One region of the Acetobacterium wieringae genome, then DNA from elsewhere that is predicted to be linked to it. Evidence: riboswitches for the same ligand, from Rfam matches in the RefSeq annotation. Region 1 holds a riboswitch; each other region holds the start of a gene.

What was found. Region 1 has a riboswitch for cyclic di-GMP ahead of CHL1_RS05065 (flagellar hook-length control protein FliK). Riboswitches for the same ligand answer to the same signal wherever they lie in the genome.
Region 2: another riboswitch for cyclic di-GMP. It lies ahead of CHL1_RS10235 (glycoside hydrolase family 55 protein); the one in region 1 lies ahead of CHL1_RS05065 (flagellar hook-length control protein FliK).
Region 3: another riboswitch for cyclic di-GMP. It lies ahead of CHL1_RS00870 (type II secretion system protein); the one in region 1 lies ahead of CHL1_RS05065 (flagellar hook-length control protein FliK).

Annotation. Positions count from the first base shown of each region.
Region 1 is NZ_CP097897.1:1,032,459-1,038,721, reverse strand. Features, by position in the region: gene CHL1_RS05090 (motility protein A) at 1-76, opposite strand, end outside; gene CHL1_RS05085 (flagellar FlbD family protein) at 107-301, opposite strand; gene CHL1_RS05080 (flagellar hook-basal body complex protein) at 487-1,989, opposite strand; gene CHL1_RS05075 (TIGR02530 family flagellar biosynthesis protein) at 2,062-2,472, opposite strand; gene CHL1_RS05070 (flagellar hook assembly protein FlgD) at 2,505-2,933, opposite strand; gene CHL1_RS05065 (flagellar hook-length control protein FliK) at 2,947-4,389, opposite strand; cyclic di-GMP riboswitch class I at 4,778-4,862, opposite strand; gene CHL1_RS05060 (Na/Pi cotransporter family protein) at 4,991-6,263, opposite strand, start outside.
Region 2 is NZ_CP097897.1:2,108,345-2,114,607, reverse strand. Features, by position in the region: gene CHL1_RS10255 (lipopolysaccharide biosynthesis protein) at 1-1,226, shown strand, start outside; gene CHL1_RS10250 (WbqC family protein) at 1,228-1,938, shown strand; gene CHL1_RS18355 (hypothetical protein) at 1,981-2,109, shown strand; gene CHL1_RS10245 (WbqC family protein) at 2,128-2,847, shown strand; gene aat (leucyl/phenylalanyl-tRNA--protein transferase) at 2,870-3,733, opposite strand; cyclic di-GMP riboswitch class I at 4,207-4,282, shown strand; cyclic di-GMP riboswitch class I at 4,347-4,422, shown strand; cyclic di-GMP riboswitch class I at 4,456-4,530, shown strand; gene CHL1_RS10235 (glycoside hydrolase family 55 protein) at 4,543-6,153, shown strand.
Region 3 is NZ_CP097897.1:176,876-183,138, forward strand. Features, by position in the region: gene CHL1_RS00860 (GspE/PulE family protein) at 1-1,378, shown strand, start outside; gene CHL1_RS00865 (type IV pilus twitching motility protein PilT) at 1,393-2,445, shown strand; cyclic di-GMP riboswitch class I at 2,852-2,955, shown strand; gene CHL1_RS00870 (type II secretion system protein) at 3,130-3,642, shown strand; gene CHL1_RS00875 (hypothetical protein) at 3,982-4,380, shown strand; gene CHL1_RS00880 (prepilin peptidase) at 4,399-5,163, shown strand; gene CHL1_RS00885 (type II secretion system F family protein) at 5,194-6,263, shown strand, end outside.

The DNA of each region.
Region 1 (6,263 bases):
TTGCGGAACTGAATGTCATCCCAAAAAACATCGTAAAGATGACTAGGACATAAGCAATGATTGTTGAAATTTCCATAAATTTATACTTCCTGTCAGAATTTAGTGGTTAACGGCTGAAAATGTTACGTTTATATGCGATAATCTTTGATAGCACCTGGGCAGAACTTTCGTTTACCACATAGTGTTTGCCATTCGTCAAGCGAATGGTGGTATCTGGTTTTTCTTCAATAATTTCTATGATTTCACAATTGAGAAGAAATTTTTCATTTTTTTGTTTATTCAATCTGGTTAATTCTATCATATTTCCACCTTAATATGTAATTTTTTATTCTCATAGTATAACCTAAACAGAAGTAATTTTCAACTTTTATACTAATTAACAGCCAGATACCAAAGGGGTGATCACCCCTTTGGTATCTGGCCAGGATAAAAAGCTCAACCCGAAGGATTTTCTCCTTCGAGTGAGCTCATCTTAATTATTATTTGCTATCGTTTCAGGTTAATCAATTCTTCCAGAATAGAATCCGAAACAGTGATAATCCGGGAATTTGCCTGAAAACCACGTTGGGCAACAATCATGTCGGTAAATTCCTGAGATAAGTCAACATTTGACATTTCCAGGTTGGCAGATTCGGTGCCACCGGTGCCATTGGTTCCAGCTTTGGTCGCAACCGGCGTTCCAGAGTTGGCGGATTCCATAAAGTAGCCATTCCCATCTTGCAGTAAACCATCGTTGTTAGCGAATTTTCCAAGTGCCAGGTAGCCCAAGGTTACGGGTTTATCACTTCCGGCTTCGATTTTTCCGACTAACGTATTTTCTATCGGATTTGTATCCAAATTTTGGACAATCGTGTCAAATGCTGTTGGATCTACATTTAAAGTAACTGTGCCACCCGTTGTACTTGTAAGTACGACACTGCTATCTGTTGTCGGATCAAATTCAATGTCCGTACCTTGGGGTGTTCTTAGGTATTCTGTTACACCTCCCTGGTTTTTAACCGTTGCTACTACTGAAGTAAAACCATCTAAAGCGATTGTTCCAATATCCACACCGCTTTCTAAATCTGCAGCAGCCGATACTAGTTTTGTTGTATCAATTTTAAGTCCAGGCAGATTTGCAAACGTTAAAATCCCACTTGAAGATAACGTTCCTGTCAAGTCTCCTGTTATTGGAGTTGTTTCGTCTTTAAGTGTAAGGTTTGCTGGATCCAGTGTGTACACATTACCAGTTTTCGTCAATGTCAATGTTCCAACAACATCTGCGGTTGGCTCAATTGAAAGAGCTGCTATTTCAGTACTGGCAGCATCGATATTCACCATCTCTCCAACTGCCAGTTGAACATTACCTGTATAATTGGAGTCCGTCGGAAGCGTCATTCCATTTAACCACGTATTTCCTGTCGCTTTCGTAAATTCTGGATCCCCAGCTTTGATCCCGGTAATCTCGCCCGATTTACCAATGGTGATACCGGTATATTTAGCCAGTTCTGCTGGTGGAACGTTAATTGCCTGAAGGTCATCAATTGCCAAAGTTCCATTGGCATCAAGAACAGGATTGTTATCCACATCCAGTGGTATCCCCATAACCTTGCTACCAGCACCATCGGTTAGATTTCCCAAGGCATCAAATTTTAAATTACCAACCCGGGTATAGCGGTTTGCTCCGGCCTCCGGTTGTACAACCAGGTAGCCTTCACCGGCAATATAGACATCCAGGGCTCGACCGGTGCTGGCTCCAGAGGAAATAGTATTGAGCATATCAATGCTGGCAACCTTGGCACCATAACCCAACTGGCTGGCATTGGTCCCGCCAGTCGTGTTGGTTGCCTCAGTAGCGGTTGATAAATTCTGATAAAGCACATCACTGAAGACCACTCGACTGGCTTTAAAGCCGTAAGTATTAACATTGGCAATATTGTTACCAATTACATTTAATTTGGTCTGGTGGGCTGCCATCCCGGAAATTCCTGAGTATAAAGATCTGATCATTTTTGATTCCTTTCTGTGCCGTTCGAAGCTTATCTGTCGGTCAAAGCTTCCAGTCTCCTCATCGAGGTCCAACTATATAAACACGGCACCATCAATATCATTGAATAGTTTATTTTTCATTTCGTTTTTGTCCATTACGGTAATAACTCGTTTATCTGCCGCATTGACGATAAATGCTGAATTATCCATCATAATTAAGGCATTGCCAATCCCTTTTTCCTGAGCTTTGTCACAGGCATCTCCCAACTTTTCCAAATCACTGTCAGACACTTCAATATTACGCTGTTCTTTTCTGATACTGGCGTGTTTGGTAAATGTGACACTGTTTTTTATTTGTTGATCGAGAAGCTCACGAAAGCTATTTTCGCTTTTTTCCGGATTCGTGACTTTTGAGGCCTGATTTGTGGGATTGGTTATTTTTTCGGTTTGTCGAATGATGGCATCATTTAACCGATAAAAATTTCCATTGATTCTGTCCGCCATTGGATCACCTCTTCTTAAACACTAAATGTCAATTATTCTGATTTCGCCTGGGCCACTTCCATAATACTGCTCATCGGGTAAGACACACCATTCACAATCACCTGAGCGTCACCATTATATAAATTGACACCTTCTACTGTCCCGGCAACAACATGAAGCGAACCATCTGAAGCGTTTTCTGCCAGCGTAATCTCTTTTCCAATCAAGCTCATGGAATAGACTGTCTTGGTCATTTCATTCAGTTCAGTCAAGGCCTGCACCATCGAAAACTGGGCCATCTGGGTTGTATATTGCGAAGTGTCTGCGGTATTATTCATATCCTGATTCTGCAACTGGGCCACCATCAACTTGAGAAAATCATCCATATCCATCGATGTGCCGGTTTTCTTTGTCGAAGTAGCTGTTGTTGCTGATGTCGTTGCTGCAGTACTTAAATAATTATTAATACTATCAATCGCCATTATATTTTCCTCCTTAAATCAAGTAATTCACACGGTGGTTGGTATAGTTCTGGAGATTCTGGGGAATTAATACCGGTTCGTCTTCATCACCATTTGTTGTGATGCTGTTTAATACCCCGCTGTTTTTAATAAACCGTTCTCTTAACAGAGCCTGATTTTGATTTTGATTGGGATCAGAACCATTGTTCATCATAAATGCTGCGTTCTGACTATCGCCACTTTGTTCTACCGGGGTATTTAAGTGCACCGTTTCCACTTGAACATTCTGAAGCGCCAAACCTCTAACCAATTGATTAATTTGTTTTCCCAACAGTTTTTGGGTTTCCTGGCTGACAGCCATAATATCAATGATCAGTTTTCCCTGATCGTAACTCAATTTGACATCAATATCGCCTAAATTATCTGGTGACAGGGTCATTTGAAATACCATGGGCTTGTTGGGTTCGAAATTCTGAAGAATTTTCTGCTGAACCTGCTGAGCGACCTCTGTTTTGGTCGTTACTTGAACTTCTGCGCTTTTGTTTGAATTAACCCCGGCCATATTAATTTCCTGAACACCATTTTCACCCAAACTCTGTTTTTCTGTTTGATTGATCTGGTTGGTTTGAACATCGATTTTAAATTGATCGGCCTCAGATTCTTCCGTTAAAACAGGTTTGTTTGCTCCATCAACCGCAATTTCAGATTTGTTTTCCAACGGTTGATTACCCTGTAGTTGTTGGCTTTCATCAACGGTCTGTAAATCAGAACCATCGACTTTGATTGACTGGCTAACCAATTCCTGATCCGGGTTGCGTCTATTGGTTGTAACATCAACTAAATCCAACTCAGACCCAACGGTTTTTTGCAACTCCGGTTCGCCTTTAATTTCGAAAACCGTTCCATCATTCAAACGTTCACTGTTTTGCACCACTACCGGTGTGACTTCTTCCCTGATTTCTTCAAACGGTAACATACCTTCTAACGCAGGTGACAGTAATGGCTGACTACTCTCCGTTGTCACGGTGAGCATTTGCCCCTGTTCACCCATAGCTTCCGGCTCTTCAACTCCTTGAATACCTAATTTCAGGTTAAGCCTTGTCAGCGCTGTTTCGATACCTCCCTGAAAACTCTGGATAGCCATTAACTGTGTTGAATCCAGTGTTGATAAAGAACTTGTTCCCCGTTCTTCATCGCTTTTTTGCTCCGCAATCTTTGGTTCTTCAACTTGATCATCAACAGTCGTGACTTCACCATCTTTTACCAATGTTTGATCGCTTTGCCGTCGATTGTTTTCCGCAATCGATTTGGCTTCCCGCTGATTCTTTCGAACCTTCTCCGCATGATGATCCGCATGGTTGATCGTCTGTTTTGACTGATCCAGCAAATCCTTAAATTGGGCGCTTTTTTCATGTCCGCTTGTCTGACTGGTGGATGGATTTTCTGATTGTCCACTCATCCCTCTCAATCCTGCCATTGTCGACCTTCCTGTCGCTTGAAACTCTAAATTCATTGCCTACCTCCCTTCGTAAATTTGATTATTACCGATACACAATCATACCGCTAACATGATCGAACAATTCAAATTGTTCGTTTATTATAACAGCCGAAACGGCTGTGATAATCATATGTATACTATATAAGCCAAAATAACCGCAGTAAACATCTAAATCACAAATTAAATTGGATCTTAAGAAAACTCCTATTTTAAATAACAATTATTCCCGCTAAAAGAATCTTTCCTGAAAAACAAACCGGCCATTATTATATAACAGTCAAGGAAAACCCTGCAACTCATTTTATGGTTAATTTCTGACAAAAAAAGCAGCGACAATACCGCTGCTCATTATGGTTATAACCATCTTAATTGCAACTGGCTGTCATGTACCATTGTATTTAGACCCTGTAGTTTTGCGTCCTTACTTTTCAATAAGTATGCCAATATTAGGTTGTTATAATATTACGATATAATCCTCTCATTGTCAATGAAAATATTACTTTTCTTAAGGTAAATTTCTTGTAAATACCTCTATTTAGCTGTATTTATCTATGTTACGACCCTATCTGGTTGGTTGTATTTATTGCTGACTATCTTCCATTTCATTGTCATAATCATCTTTGGCAATCAACCCCTGATGCAGTTTTAAGCCCAAAATACCCTGGGCAATGTTCGAGGCATGATCACCAACCCGTTCAATATTGGTCAACAGATCCAGAAAAATGACTCCGGCATAAGGATTGCAGATTCCCTCGTTAAGGCGACGGATGTGGTCATCCTTTAAGCTTTCTGTCATTTCATCAATTTCTTCTTCTTCATCAAGAATTTTATAGCATAAGCTTGACTCTTCTGTTTCCATTAATTCTACCATATCCCTGAGGGTGTTGGAAGTCAAACTGATTAAATTTAACACTTCCTGATTGGCAATATCACTAAAGATGATTTTGTTAGTCGCCCGCATTTCAGCCAGCTCCCCGATATTCATGGCATGATCGCCAATTCGCTCCAGATCATGGCTCCCTTTCATGACAAAGGCCAGGCGGTCATTTTCTTCTTCTGACATATTTTCGTTTGAAAGCTTAACCGAGTATTCCACGATGCCCTGTTGAAATTCATCAATGCGTTCTTCCCGCTTGATTATTTCTTCAACCAGCTTTTCATTCCCATCCATGATGGATTCACAGGCAATTTTAAAATTCTTAAAACTCATTTCGGCCAGGCGATTTGTTTCTTTGACAACCTGACCTAAAGCAACGGAAGGATTATTGAGCAATCGATCATCCAATTGCAATCCTTTTTCTTCTTCTTTCTCCGGATAGATCCGATCCAGAAAGGTGACAAAATAACCAATCAGGGGAAATAACACAATGGTGTTGGCTACATTAAAAAAGGTATGCGCCATGGCAATTTGTCTTGCCACATTAGGAACCACCTCACCACTGCTACTGATAAATACGCCGGAAATACCGACAATGAATTCATAAATGGGATTAGTCGCCATGATGCTGTCCATTCCGACCAACAGGATCATCACCCAGATAGCTCCAAATACATTAACAAACAGGTGGATAAAGGCCGCTTTTTTTGCAGCTGTGGAGGTACCAATGCAGGAAATCAGAGCGGTCACACAGGTTCCAATATTGGTACCTATTAAAATGGGAATACAGATTTGGATCGCACCGGTTCCGCCAATACTGGCAAATACCCCTGACAAAGCCAGTGCCTGGAGCAAACCAATGGAGGCACTACTGCTTTGTATGATACCAGTGATCAGGGTTCCGATCAGAACTCCCAGTAGTGGATTCTTTCCATAGGTTGACAACAGATAAATGAAATCCTCACTCTCCCGGAGT
Region 2 (6,263 bases), 1.1 Mb from region 1:
ATTTTTCATCTGTGTTTTTTTTAAGTTTAGTGGTTGCGGGGCTATGTTATGCAATCCTGTTCATTTCGGCGCCGCTGATTGCCGATTTTTTTGAGAATCCAATGCTTATACCACTGCTGCGAGTCTTGTCGACCACCTTGTTTCTAGGTGGTTTAAATTCGATTCAAAATGCTGTTGTTGCCAGAAATTTGGAATTTAAAAAATTGTTTTACAGTAGTTTAGGAGCTGTTGTTGGGTCAGGAACTATCGGCATCGTGATGGCTTACAATGGGTTTGGTGCCTGGGCATTGGTAGCCCAGCAACTTACGAATCAATTGATGGTGGCGGGGATTCTTTGGTTTACAGTAAAATGGCGACCGGGGTTTTTATTTTCTCTGGAAAGCTTGAAAGGCCTTTTTTCATTTGGATGGAAATTATTAGTTTCCGCACTTATTAATATGCTTTATAATAATGTTCAAAGCTTGTTCATCGCAAAAATCTATAATCCGGCGATGCTGGGTTATTTTAATCGGGGTCAGCAATTTCCATCATTGATTGTCTCAAATATAAATGGATCAATCCAATCGGTCATGTTTCCTGCCCTGGCCCTTAAACAGGATAATCGACAGCGAGTCAAGGAAATGGTCAGAAGAGCGATTGTGACCAGTGCCTTTTTTATCTTTCCGATGATGGTTGGATTGGCAGTGATTGCCGAACCACTGGTCACAATTCTCTTGACTGATAAATGGTTACCCTGCGTCCCATTCTTGCAGATTTCCTGTGCAGCATTTGCTTTGTTACCAATTCACACTGCTAATCTCCAGGCAATCAATGCCTTGGGCCGAAGTGATATATTTTTAAAACTGGAGATTATTAAAAATGTTGTCAGCTTAACGATTTTAGGAGTCTCACTCGCATATGGTATCTATGCGATTGCTGCCGGGATGTTTTTTAGCAGCGTCGCCTCATCGTTTATCAATGCCTATCCCAATAAGAAGCTATTGGATTACAGTTATGTACAACAATTGAAGGATGTTATGCCATCGCTGTTATTATCTTTGGCAATGGGTGGGATTATCTATTGTTTTTTATGGCTTAATATGAGTCCTTTAATAACCCTGACACTACAGGTAGGTGTCGGAATCTGTATTTATTTTGGAATAGCAAAATTACTTAAATTTGAATGTCTGACATATCTAATGGTCACCGCAAAGGAGATGTTGGACAATCGAAGGAAGCGTGAATAAGATGATCATTGGAATAATGCAACCCTATTTTTTTCCCTACCTGGGATATTTTAGTTTGTTAAAGCAGGTTGATCGGTTTATTTTGTTTGATACGGTTCAGTTTATTCGGCATGGGTGGATTGAAAGAAACCGAATTTTAAAACCGTGCGAAGGAGTCCAATATATTTGCGTACCGCTGGTAAAAGCTTCACACCTTGCAAAAATAAAAGATGTGTCAATCAGAAATAACGAAGACTGGCGAAATCATATCCTTTGCCAATTGAATCACTATAAAAAAAAAGCCCCCTTCTACAAGGAGACCATGGCGGTGGTCGAAAGAGCTTTGGCGATTAATACGGAAAGTATTACTTATTTAAATCATAATACAATGAACTGTGTTTGTGATTATCTGGGGATCAAAAAAAATATAGAGATTTTTTCACAAATGAACCTGGAAATTGAGCCAGCCAATGAACCGGATGAGTGGGCCCTTAATATCTGCAAAAAATTTGGAAATGTGGAGGAATACTGGAATCCGATTGGAGGGCTTTCATTTTTTAATCCTGAAAAATACGAAAAGTCTGGGATAAAAATACATTTTCACTCGGTGAAGATAAAGCGCTATCCCCAACGCCGTCCGGTATTTGAAGAAAAACTTTCAATCATTGATGTGATGATGTTTAATTCACCAACAGAGATAAACAGAATGCTGGATGACTATTCGTTATTTTAGCTGAGAAATCTGAACCGGGTTTTGGCAATGGAGATCCCTTTGATGAGTGATTATCAACAACACATTTTTAATGAGTGCAAAATGAATGCAAGTCACGCAGGCGCAGAATTGCATGATAATTCTTATCAAATTCTCCCAAATTTCCCGGAAAGTAAAAACGAGTCAAAGTAAAAAAAGCGAGGAATCAAAATGGATGTTTCAATCATGCAACCTTATTTATTTCCTTATATTGGATATTTTCAAATGATTAATTGTTCAGATTATTTTGTGATTGCAGATGATGTGCAGTTTATCAGGAAAGGCTGGATCAACAGAAACCGGATTTTATTAAATGGCGAACCTTTACTGATCACATTACCATTAAATCGAGACAGTTCTTTCCTCGACATCAATAAACGGAACTTTGTAATGCAATCTGACCCAAGGGGAAGGCGTGCATTCCTGAATAAAATTGTGAATTCATACCGGAAAGCTCCGGAATTCAAATTGATTTATCCTTTAATTGAAGTGATTGTGAATTTTAGCAATAATAACGTTGCAGAGTTCCTGACGAATAGTATAAAAGAAATTTGTGTATTTCTGGACATTGAAACAGAAATATTAATTGAATCCTCCTTTTTATTATCACCGGAACTAGATTATCAGGATTCAGTTATTTATGTGTGCAAAGAATTGAAGGCAAAACGTTACATAAATTCGATCGGTGGAATGGATTTATATTCAAAACGTAAATTTGCAGAAAATGGTATTGAACTTAAATTTATTAAAACGAGGGAGACATTAGAATACCGACAATTTTATTATCAGTTTGTGCCAAACTTATCGATCATTGATGTGATGATGTTTAATCCCAGGGATCGAATTAAAGCGATGCTAACAGAATATGACCTGGTTGAAGGCCACAATTAGATCATTGCGACATTAAAAGAATTCAAGATATCGGATCGAGGTTATTTTTTACTAAGTGATTTTTGACGGCTTGGCAAAAGTCCCAGTTTTCAAAAAGCTCTTCCCAGTTATTGATAATTGCAGGAACATTGATGCTTTGGTCTAATCGCTTCAGAAACTCGTCACGCTCGATTGTGACGACGCCCATGCTTTTGAGATGATCGGTTGGCCAGGTTCCGCAATCGATCATCGTACAGTTCAATTCTTCCAGTCGAATGGTCAAGGCGATCATGGCAAATTTCGAAGCGTGGTTAACACGTGTAAACATTGAAGAGATATAAAAATATGAGCCGCATGAGAAGCCAAACAATCCGGCCACCAGATTGCCATCTTGCCAAACCTCGATGGAGTGTTTGTAACCTAAATCATGTAAAGTGCAACACGATTTTTTACGGTCAGGGGTGAGCCAGGTGTACGCTTCTCGGGATTCGGTACAGCCATTGATGACATCATCAAACGCTTTGTCCACGGTCAGGTGAAAATGGTTGTGCTTAATTAAACGCCACATGACTTTTGAAATATGAAGATGCTCAGGAAACAAAACACAACGGATCTCTGAAGTCCACCATAAAATTGGCTGATCAACAAGTGATGATGGGTAAATACCATTTTTGAAAGCAAAAATAATTCGTTCAGGGCTTAGATCGCCGCCAACCGCTAATAATTCGCCAGCAGAACCCATCCGGACGCTCTTGTTCGCAGTTGTATGTGGTGGAAAATATAATTCTTTGGTTAAAAAATATGCTTTGCCTTTATACTGGATATGTTTTATATAAAATGCCTTGAGAGTACCATTGAACAATCGTGCATCCATTTTAATCAGTTGTGATTTGAAATTTTTAAACATAATTTAGCGCCTCCCGATACAAAGTTTCGTGTAAAAAAAGACTGATTGGGTACATTTATTTATTACCCAAAAATGTGATTTATCTGCGTTAAGTTAAAAAAATAAAATGAGTTGCATCACAAACTACCGATTTCTGAAATCAAAAATATCTGACAATTAAGCCATTTTGGCAAGAATAGCAATTGATCCGAAGAGATACCATATCTTGGAACAGAATATTTCTGGCATCAACATATAGCGCATGTGACGGTTTTGAAGCTCTGGCAAAAACAAATTTTAAAAAAGTTAAACAAGGCATTGACTAGTATCCAAAAATGTGATATAGTGAGCCCAAGAAAAGCAAATATTTTAATATTCGAATATTTGCTCAGTTAAGAGATTGTATGTAAGTGCGATTCAAAAAATGGAACGTATAAAACAATACTTAACAAATCAATTTGATTTGGGGAGTTGTTTAAGGTGCCGTTTATTTTCTACGATAAAAGCAAATTTGGTGAAAGTCAGAGACGCAAAGCTAAAGGGCCTGTAAAATGGCAGCCAGCTACCGAAAGGAAGGTAACATACTCAAAAAAAGCGATTACAAAATTTTAATATTGATCGTGGAATCACTTTCCAACGATAAAGGCAAACCTGTTGAAAAATAGGGACGCAAAGCTAAAGGGCCTGTAAAATGGCAGCCAGTTACCGAAAGGGAAGTTTTTTATTTGCAATTCATCGTTATTCAACGAAAAAGGCAAACTAACTGAAAAGTTGGGACGCAAAGCTAAGGGCCTGTAAAATGGCAGCCGGCTACCGAAAGGAATACCATCATGAAAAAAATATCTGTTTTTTTAGTCACATTATTTGTGTTATTTAGTGTTATGCCAATAAATTCGGCATTTGCAGCCAGAGTCAGACCTCCTAAAAAACCTGTCACAGTTACACAACCCGTAGTGACCGAACCCGTGGTGACCGAACCCGTGGTGACCGAACCCGTAGTGACTGAACCCGTAGTGACTGAACCCGTAGTGACTGAACCCGTAGTGACTGAACCCGTAGTGACTGAACCAGTTGTCACACCACCAACAACACCAGTGAATCAGGGAGTCAGTGTCAAAGATTTTGGCGCAAAAGGGGATGGCATCACCAATGATACGGCAGCGATTCAAAATGCCATTAATGATGCCAGCAGTAAAAACGTTACCTTGACAGTTCCGGCAGGAACCTATGTGGTTACCAGTCAACTGGAAGTCAAGAACAATACCAGAATCAGCGGTTATGGTGCCACTTTATATATGGCGCCACAGCCGTCGGCCGTAGCAAATATTTTATGGTCGAATCCGGATGCTTATATCTCAAACGTAACCCTTGAAGGGTTGACATTACAATCCCAGAACACCATCGCTGGAGCCGACTATTATGCCAACAGCATGATCAGCAATGTACAGGGAATGTTTTTCCAGGGCATCAGCAATCTGACGATCAAAGATGTTTCGATGGACAGTATGTATGTGGGCCTGAAAATGGGACAATCCGGAAGCAGCCGCAACCAGGGAGTCACCGTCAGCAATCTTAAAATTGATAAAACCGGGATGCCCATTCAGATTTCCGGAACTAACAACTTAACCATGACCGACAGTATTCTTAACGCCAATGATGGCGGAACAAAATGGCTTCATGCAGCTTATATTCGCGGCGATAACAGCAATTTCCTGTTTCGAAACGTCGAGTTCAATAATGCCCCTGGTGGCGGTATTGCTGTAGCTGGTAATGAAAAATTCCCAACCCCACCGGATCACATCGTCTTTGAAAATTGTCGTGTCAAGAACAGCGTTGTCGGGATGCACATCAATACTGGTGCCAATAACGTCACAGTTAAAGGCTTAACCATCACTGGCAGCGGTCTGGGATTCAAAATTGCTGATGCCAACAGCTTAACCATCAGCGATGTCAACATCAGTGGTGCCAAGCCAACAACCACCGATATTGGCGCATTCAGCATCGGCAACAGCTATCAGGCAAGTATTAGCAATGTTACCGTTGACTCAACCGGGATGGCCGGTGCACTGTACTGGTTTATCGGAGAAGTGAAGGATACCACGATCTCTGGAATGAACGTTACAAATGTCAATAAAATTCCGTTAATCAGTGCCAGCAGCACTTCCAAGACAACCAATGTCGTGGTTGAAAACTCCAGCTTCCAGTACAGCAGTATCGACAAATACGGTATCGGATTCAGAGGTGTGGGATCACAGGCCGTGCTGCGAAACAATACCTTTACCAATAGCGGCGCATCCTACTCTTACCTGATTTATAATCCCGAAGGAACCCAGATTCAAGTATCTGATAATTCTTACAGCGGATTCCAGCGACTGAATTCCAGCTCTGATTTTTCCGTGGCTACCAATAATTTTAATCTGCTGACAGCAAAGGTTGATTAAGAGAACCAGTGTGCTAAGTTATTATATCGTGAATAATCTGAGAATAATTCAATAAAGCAATTTCTCCTAAAGCCTTGCTCTTTTGAACAAGGCTTTATTTTATCGAAGAA
Region 3 (6,263 bases), 860 kb from region 1:
GGTGGCCATGAATGATCCCCTCGATTTTTATGCCATTGAGGATCTGCGGCTGATTACCAATATGAACATCGATGTGGTGCTGGCCACCCGGGAAGTGATTCTCGAGACCATCCGCAAAACCTATACCGAAATTGAAGCCAAAAAAGCTGCCAAAGCTGCCAACAAAACCGTCGAGGGCAGCAGCCTGTCTTTTGTTGAGGATATCCTCACCAATGAGGGCGACGCCCCGATTGTCAATCTGGTTAATTCGGTCTTGTTAAAAGGCCATAATGCCGGGGCCAGTGACATTCATATTGAGCCCTTTGAAAAAGAAACCATTATCCGGTTGCGGATCGATGGCCTGATTGTTGATTATTTGACCCTGGCCAATAATCTTCATCAGTCGCTGATTGCCCGAATCAAGATTCTTTCCAATTTGGATATTGCCGAGCGCCGGGTACCCCAGGATGGCCATTTCCGGATCCGCATCGATGGGGTTGAAATGAATGTCCGCAGCTCCAGTATTCCCACCGTCTACGGCGAAAAAATGGTCATGCGGTTTTTAAGCATGAACGTCCCCCTGGATCATGCCGGTCAATTCGGGATGAACGATGGGGATTATCAGAAAATCCTCCAGATGCTGCAAAGCCCCCATGGGGTGGTCTATATTACCGGCCCCACCGGTAGTGGCAAAACCACCACCCTTTATATGATTTTGGAAATGCTCAGTCAGCGAAATGTCAATATTGCCACCATCGAAGATCCGGTGGAACGAAACCTGCCCAAGATCAATCAGACCCAGGTCAATATTCTGGCCGGGCTGACCTTTGATGTGGGACTCCGCTCGATCCTGCGGCAGGACCCTGACATTATCATGGTCGGTGAAACTCGGGACACCGAAACCGCCTCGATTGCTGTCCGTTCGGCCATTACCGGCCATCTGGTGCTGTCCACCCTCCATACCAACGACGCCGTGTCGGCGGTAGTTCGGCTCCAGGACATGGGCGTCGAACCCTATCTGGTGGCCAACTCCCTGACCGGGGTGGTGGCCCAACGATTGGTCAAGAAAATCTGTCCCAATTGTCGGGAAGCCTATGTTGCTTCAGAAATTGAAAGAGAGCTGCTGGGAGAACCCCGGCTCACCACCCTCTACCGGGGCCGGGGCTGCCATATTTGTAATAATACCGGCTATAAAGGCAGAACTGCCATCCATGAAATTTTGGCGATTGATAAAACCATCCGCAATCTGATTTCCCGAAAAGAACCGATTGAGGATATTTATAACTATGTGGAACAAACTGGTAAGCTGATTCCGCTTAGAAAAAGTGTTGCCAATCTGACCATCCGAGGAATCACCTCAATGGAAGAATTTCTTAAATTATCATACTATGTAGAATAAGGAGGAGCCTGAGAATGCGTTTTTTAGATCTGGTCAACTATGGTCGCCGCAACGATTGTTCAGACATTCATTTATCCCGGGACCTGCCCCCGGTTTTTAGAAAAAACGGTCGCCTCTATCAGAGCGATTTTGAGCACAACCCGCAGCTGATCGAACAGCTGATTTTCAGCATTCTGACCCCGGCGGAGCGCAAAAAGCTGGAAGATGGAAGTGACCTGGATTTTTGCCATGTTACCCCGGAAGGGCTGCGGCAACGGGTCAACATCTATAAACAGCAGGGCAGCTATGCCGCCGCCATCCGCCTCCTTAACGATACCATCCCCAGCTTTGAGGAACTCAAGCTGCCACCGATTATCCGCAAGCTGGCATCGGAGCCCCGGGGCCTGATTCTGATTACCGGGCCCACTGGCAGCGGGAAATCCACCACCCTGGCTTCGATGATTGACTATATCAATGTCAACCGGGCGGTTCATATCTTAACCATAGAAGATCCGGTGGAGTATAAGCATACCCACAAGCACAGCATTGTTCATCAGCGGGAAATCGGGGTCGATGCCAACTCCTTTGCCGCCGCTTTGCGCTCGTCCCTGCGGGAAGACCCGGATGTTATTCTGGTGGGCGAAATGCGGGACTACGAAACGGTATCGGCCGCCGTCACCGCGGCCGAAACCGGCCATCTGGTGCTGTCGACCCTCCATACCATCGGCGCTGCCAATACCATCGACCGGATCATTGATGTCTTCTCCCCCCACAGCCAGCAGCAGATCCGCACCCAGCTGTCCAGCATTTTAAAAGGGGTTGTCACCCAGCAGCTGGTGCCCCTGGCCGATGGTTCTGGTCGGATGGCCGCTCTGGAAGTCCTAATCGGTACCGATGCGGTGCTGAACTTGATCCGTGAAAATAAAACCCACCAGCTGGCCTCGGTGATGCAAACCGGTGGCCGCGATGGCATGAAAACCCTCAATGCGGACCTGGCCATGCTGGTTCGGGATCAGAAAATCAGCTACGAGGTCGGCCTTGAGTGGGCCAGTGATAAGCAGGAGTTTAATCAGTATTTTGGACGATAGCCGGGCCATTACGATAACTTGGGCATCAAATGCGTAGGGGCGGCTATCAACCGCCCGAACAAAGTTATGTTGCAGCCAAACTCAAGTTTACTCGACGATATTACCAAAAGCACAATAGCTGTATATGCATTCCCCGCAATTCCTTTACAAAAGAACGGTTTATAAACGCTGTAATTCAGGGTGGGTTGCTAAAAAAACAGATGTAAGTCTAAGACGCAAAGCTTCAAGGTCGACGTTATGATGGTGGTTGAAACGCCAGCAAATAGGACAGCAGTTGTTAGTGTTGGATTTTTTTTATGCCTGTTAAGAGTCCCTTTATGCAGAGACTGGGGTAAGAATTGTCACAAATTTGTAAACTTTAACTTGACTTTTTAATGGGTATCAACTAAGATTAAACCTAAGTAAAATCAGAAAAAGGCAAAACAGGGGAAACCCTGGGACGCAAAGCTACAGGGTCTACAGCCGTGGTTAGTCCAATTAACCGCCACGCTACGACAGCCAGCTGCCGCACGGTATCAGTGCGGTTTTTTTTGAGCCCAAAATTGACAATAGGGGAGCAGGATTAAGGCAAAAAACAAGAGAGTGTGAGATAATCATTCTTAGCTGATAACAAGTATCGTATAGAAGTCATCGCCGGCGCAGATGATCATATAAAGCAAAAACGAAGTGTAAGGAGAAATGCAAATGGAGTTAATTAACAAGATACGGAAAAGCAGAAAAGGGTTTACCCTAGTGGAAATTATTGTGGTATTGGTGATTTTGGCGATCTTGGCGGCATTTACGATTCCGGCAATGTTGGGATTTGTGAATGATGCAAAGAAAAAAGCGGCAATAGCGGAACAGCGGGAGATTTACGTGGCAGCACAGGCAATCGCTACAGAGCATTTTGCAAAAGAAGGTTTGAAGGCGGGTGGAACTGCATTGGGTATGACTATAACGAGCGATTTACCTGTAGAATCAGAAGCTACTAATCTTGGTTCAGCGGCTGTTAGCGCTTCTGGGGCAACTGGCGTTGCTTTAGAATTGAAAAACTACTTAAATGGCGATATAGTTGCGAACACAACTGGAACTGGTGCTACAACAAATAATTCAACATGGACTGTCAAAGTTGATGCGAATGGACGTGTTTCAGAAGTTACATACACAAAAGATGGTGTAACGTTAGATCCACTAAAACCAAGTTCCGCTGTTAAATAAATTTAACGTGAGTCCTATGCGCCATAGGATATTTTCTCTCCCTCCCAGGCGCAAGCCCGTCATCGGGTTTGCGGGGGATGGGGAGATTTTTTATTTGTGATTTCCGGCTTAAGAGATTTCAAGCCAGTCATTGACTTGCTTAAAAAGAGTTATAACCGAACGGCACTAACAGCATCGTCAATTGGTGAGTTCTTTACCAACTCCCGCTAAAAAAGCCAAATTTTTACATTCCTTTAAGCCAATCCGGCGGATCACATGGTAAAATTAACCAACGTTTTGTCGTCAATCATCGCTGTCAAATTTTACGATTGGCAGCTTCACATCTCCGGGAGGTAAACCGTGAACCCAATTGCCAAATATCAGTTTCCTCCTGCCAAAAACGAGCTGGTTGCCTTTGATCGGGGGTTTCCCCTGGCGGCGGTCAGCATCCTGTTTTTTGTGGTGGTGATTATTGCGGGTTTGGTGCTGAGTAGCCAGCACAGCACTGATGCCGCCAATGCCCGGCTGGTCTATCTGGCCGCCCAGGCCAGAGCCATTGAGTCGGCGGCGACTGGTCACTACCAGGTGCCGGTGCAGGCTGATCTGCTTGATTATATTGGCGTTGAGGTCAATCAGGATGCGATCATCACCGTAGTCGATGAAAACCGGGATGCCACCATTGATCATATTATCTATCGCCGGGGCGGTCGGGTCACCAGCTATGCTCCCGGAAACCTCGAAGTTACTAAAGAAAATTAATGCGAAAGGAAAACGCCGATGGTTTTACTGATTCAATTTATTCTTTATCTCTATATTTTTGTCATCGGCATCGTTATCGGTAGTTTTCTTAACGTCGTCATTTACCGCTTACCCCGGGAGGTTTCAGTGGCCAAAGGTCGCTCCTTTTGCCCGAATTGTAATGCTCCAATCAAGGGCTATCACAATATTCCGGTCTTTAGCTATCTCTGGCTGCGGGGTAAATGTGCCGATTGTGGCGGGCCTATATCCATCCGCTATCCCCTGGTGGAACTGTTTAGCGGGCTGCTGGCAGTGCTGGTTTTTGCGGTCTACGGTTTTTCCTTTGCGTGGCTGGTGGTGTTTTCCGCCGGGGCGATTTTAATCTGCATTACGATGATCGACTTTGATACCATGACCATCCCCAATGGTTTGATTATCGCCCTGATGGCCCCGGCGTTACTCAGTTTTTTTGTTTTCCCGCAGGTTGGGCTCTTGTCCCGGGTCATTGGCATCTTTATCATCAGTCTGCCAATGTTGGCGCTGGCACTCTTTATCCCTGACGCCTTTGGTGGCGGTGACATCAAGTTGATGGCGGTGGCCGGCTTTATGCTGGGCTGGGGCAACACGCTGCTGGCGGCCTTTATTGGTGTCGTCCTGGGTGGGGTGGTGGCCGTTTATCTGCTGGTTAAAAAAACGGCCGACAAACATATGGCCTTCGGCCCTTATTTATCCATTGGTATTATGACAGCATTATTATTTGGTGATATAATAATAGGATGGTATCTTAATCTGTTTGGGTTATAATAACAAATTTTAGTCAATTTCGGAGGGGCTATGCCTGTTTATAAATATACAGCCAAAAATTTACAGTCCCAGCGTATCAAGGGCACCATGGAAGCCGCATCGCCGGAGACGGTGCGGCGCACCCTGCGGCAAAATAATGAGTTTGCCCTGAAGATTAATGAGGTGCATGAGCACCATAAGGTCTACAAACTCAAACCGATGGAGCTGTCGGATTTTTCCCGCCAGATTGCCAGCATGCTGGGGTCGGGCATCACGATGATCCGGGCCATCAAAATTATGGAAGAGCGGGACATTAAACCAGCCATCAAAAAGGTTTATGGGCTTTTGTATCAGGAGATCCAACGGGGCAATACCCTCTCGTATGCCATGGAGTTAACCGACGGTTCGTTTCCGGAGCTTTTGATTAACATGTATAAATCTGGTGAGGCCAGTGGCCAGATGGAGGGTACCGCCCGGAAAATGGCCGATCATTATGAAAAGGAACACAAACTCCGGGGCAAAATTAAAAGCGCCATGACCTACCCGGTGATTCTCTTTTTTATCACCGTGGCGGTGGTGGTACTGATTTTCACCCTGATTCTGCCCCAGTTTTTTACCCTTTTTGAAGGGATTGAACTGCCAGTGATTACCCAGCTGATGATTTCAATCAGTAATTCCATGACGACCTACTGGTATATCTATATTATCGGATTATTGGTCATTATTGCCTTGAGTGGTTTTTTAGTAACGATTCCCCAGGTCAAAAAAGCTCTGGATCATTTCAAACTAAAAATCCCCAAGATTGGCAAGCTGTTAAAAATCATTTATACCGCCCGTTTTGCCCGAACCCTCAGTTCGCTTTACTCCAGCGGTCTGGCGATGATCAATGCCCTGACCATCAGCGGGGCGACCATTGGGAACAGCTATTTGCAGGGGCAGTTTCCCGAGGCCATCGAACAGGTGCGCAATGGCGAACCACTGTCGGCCTCAATCCAGACCATTGACGGTTTTGATGCCAAGCTGGTGGCGACCATTTATATCGGCGAGGAATCCGGGAATCTCGACAGTATGCTGGAATCGGTGGCCGATTCCTTTGATTACGAGGCTGAAATGGCCACCAC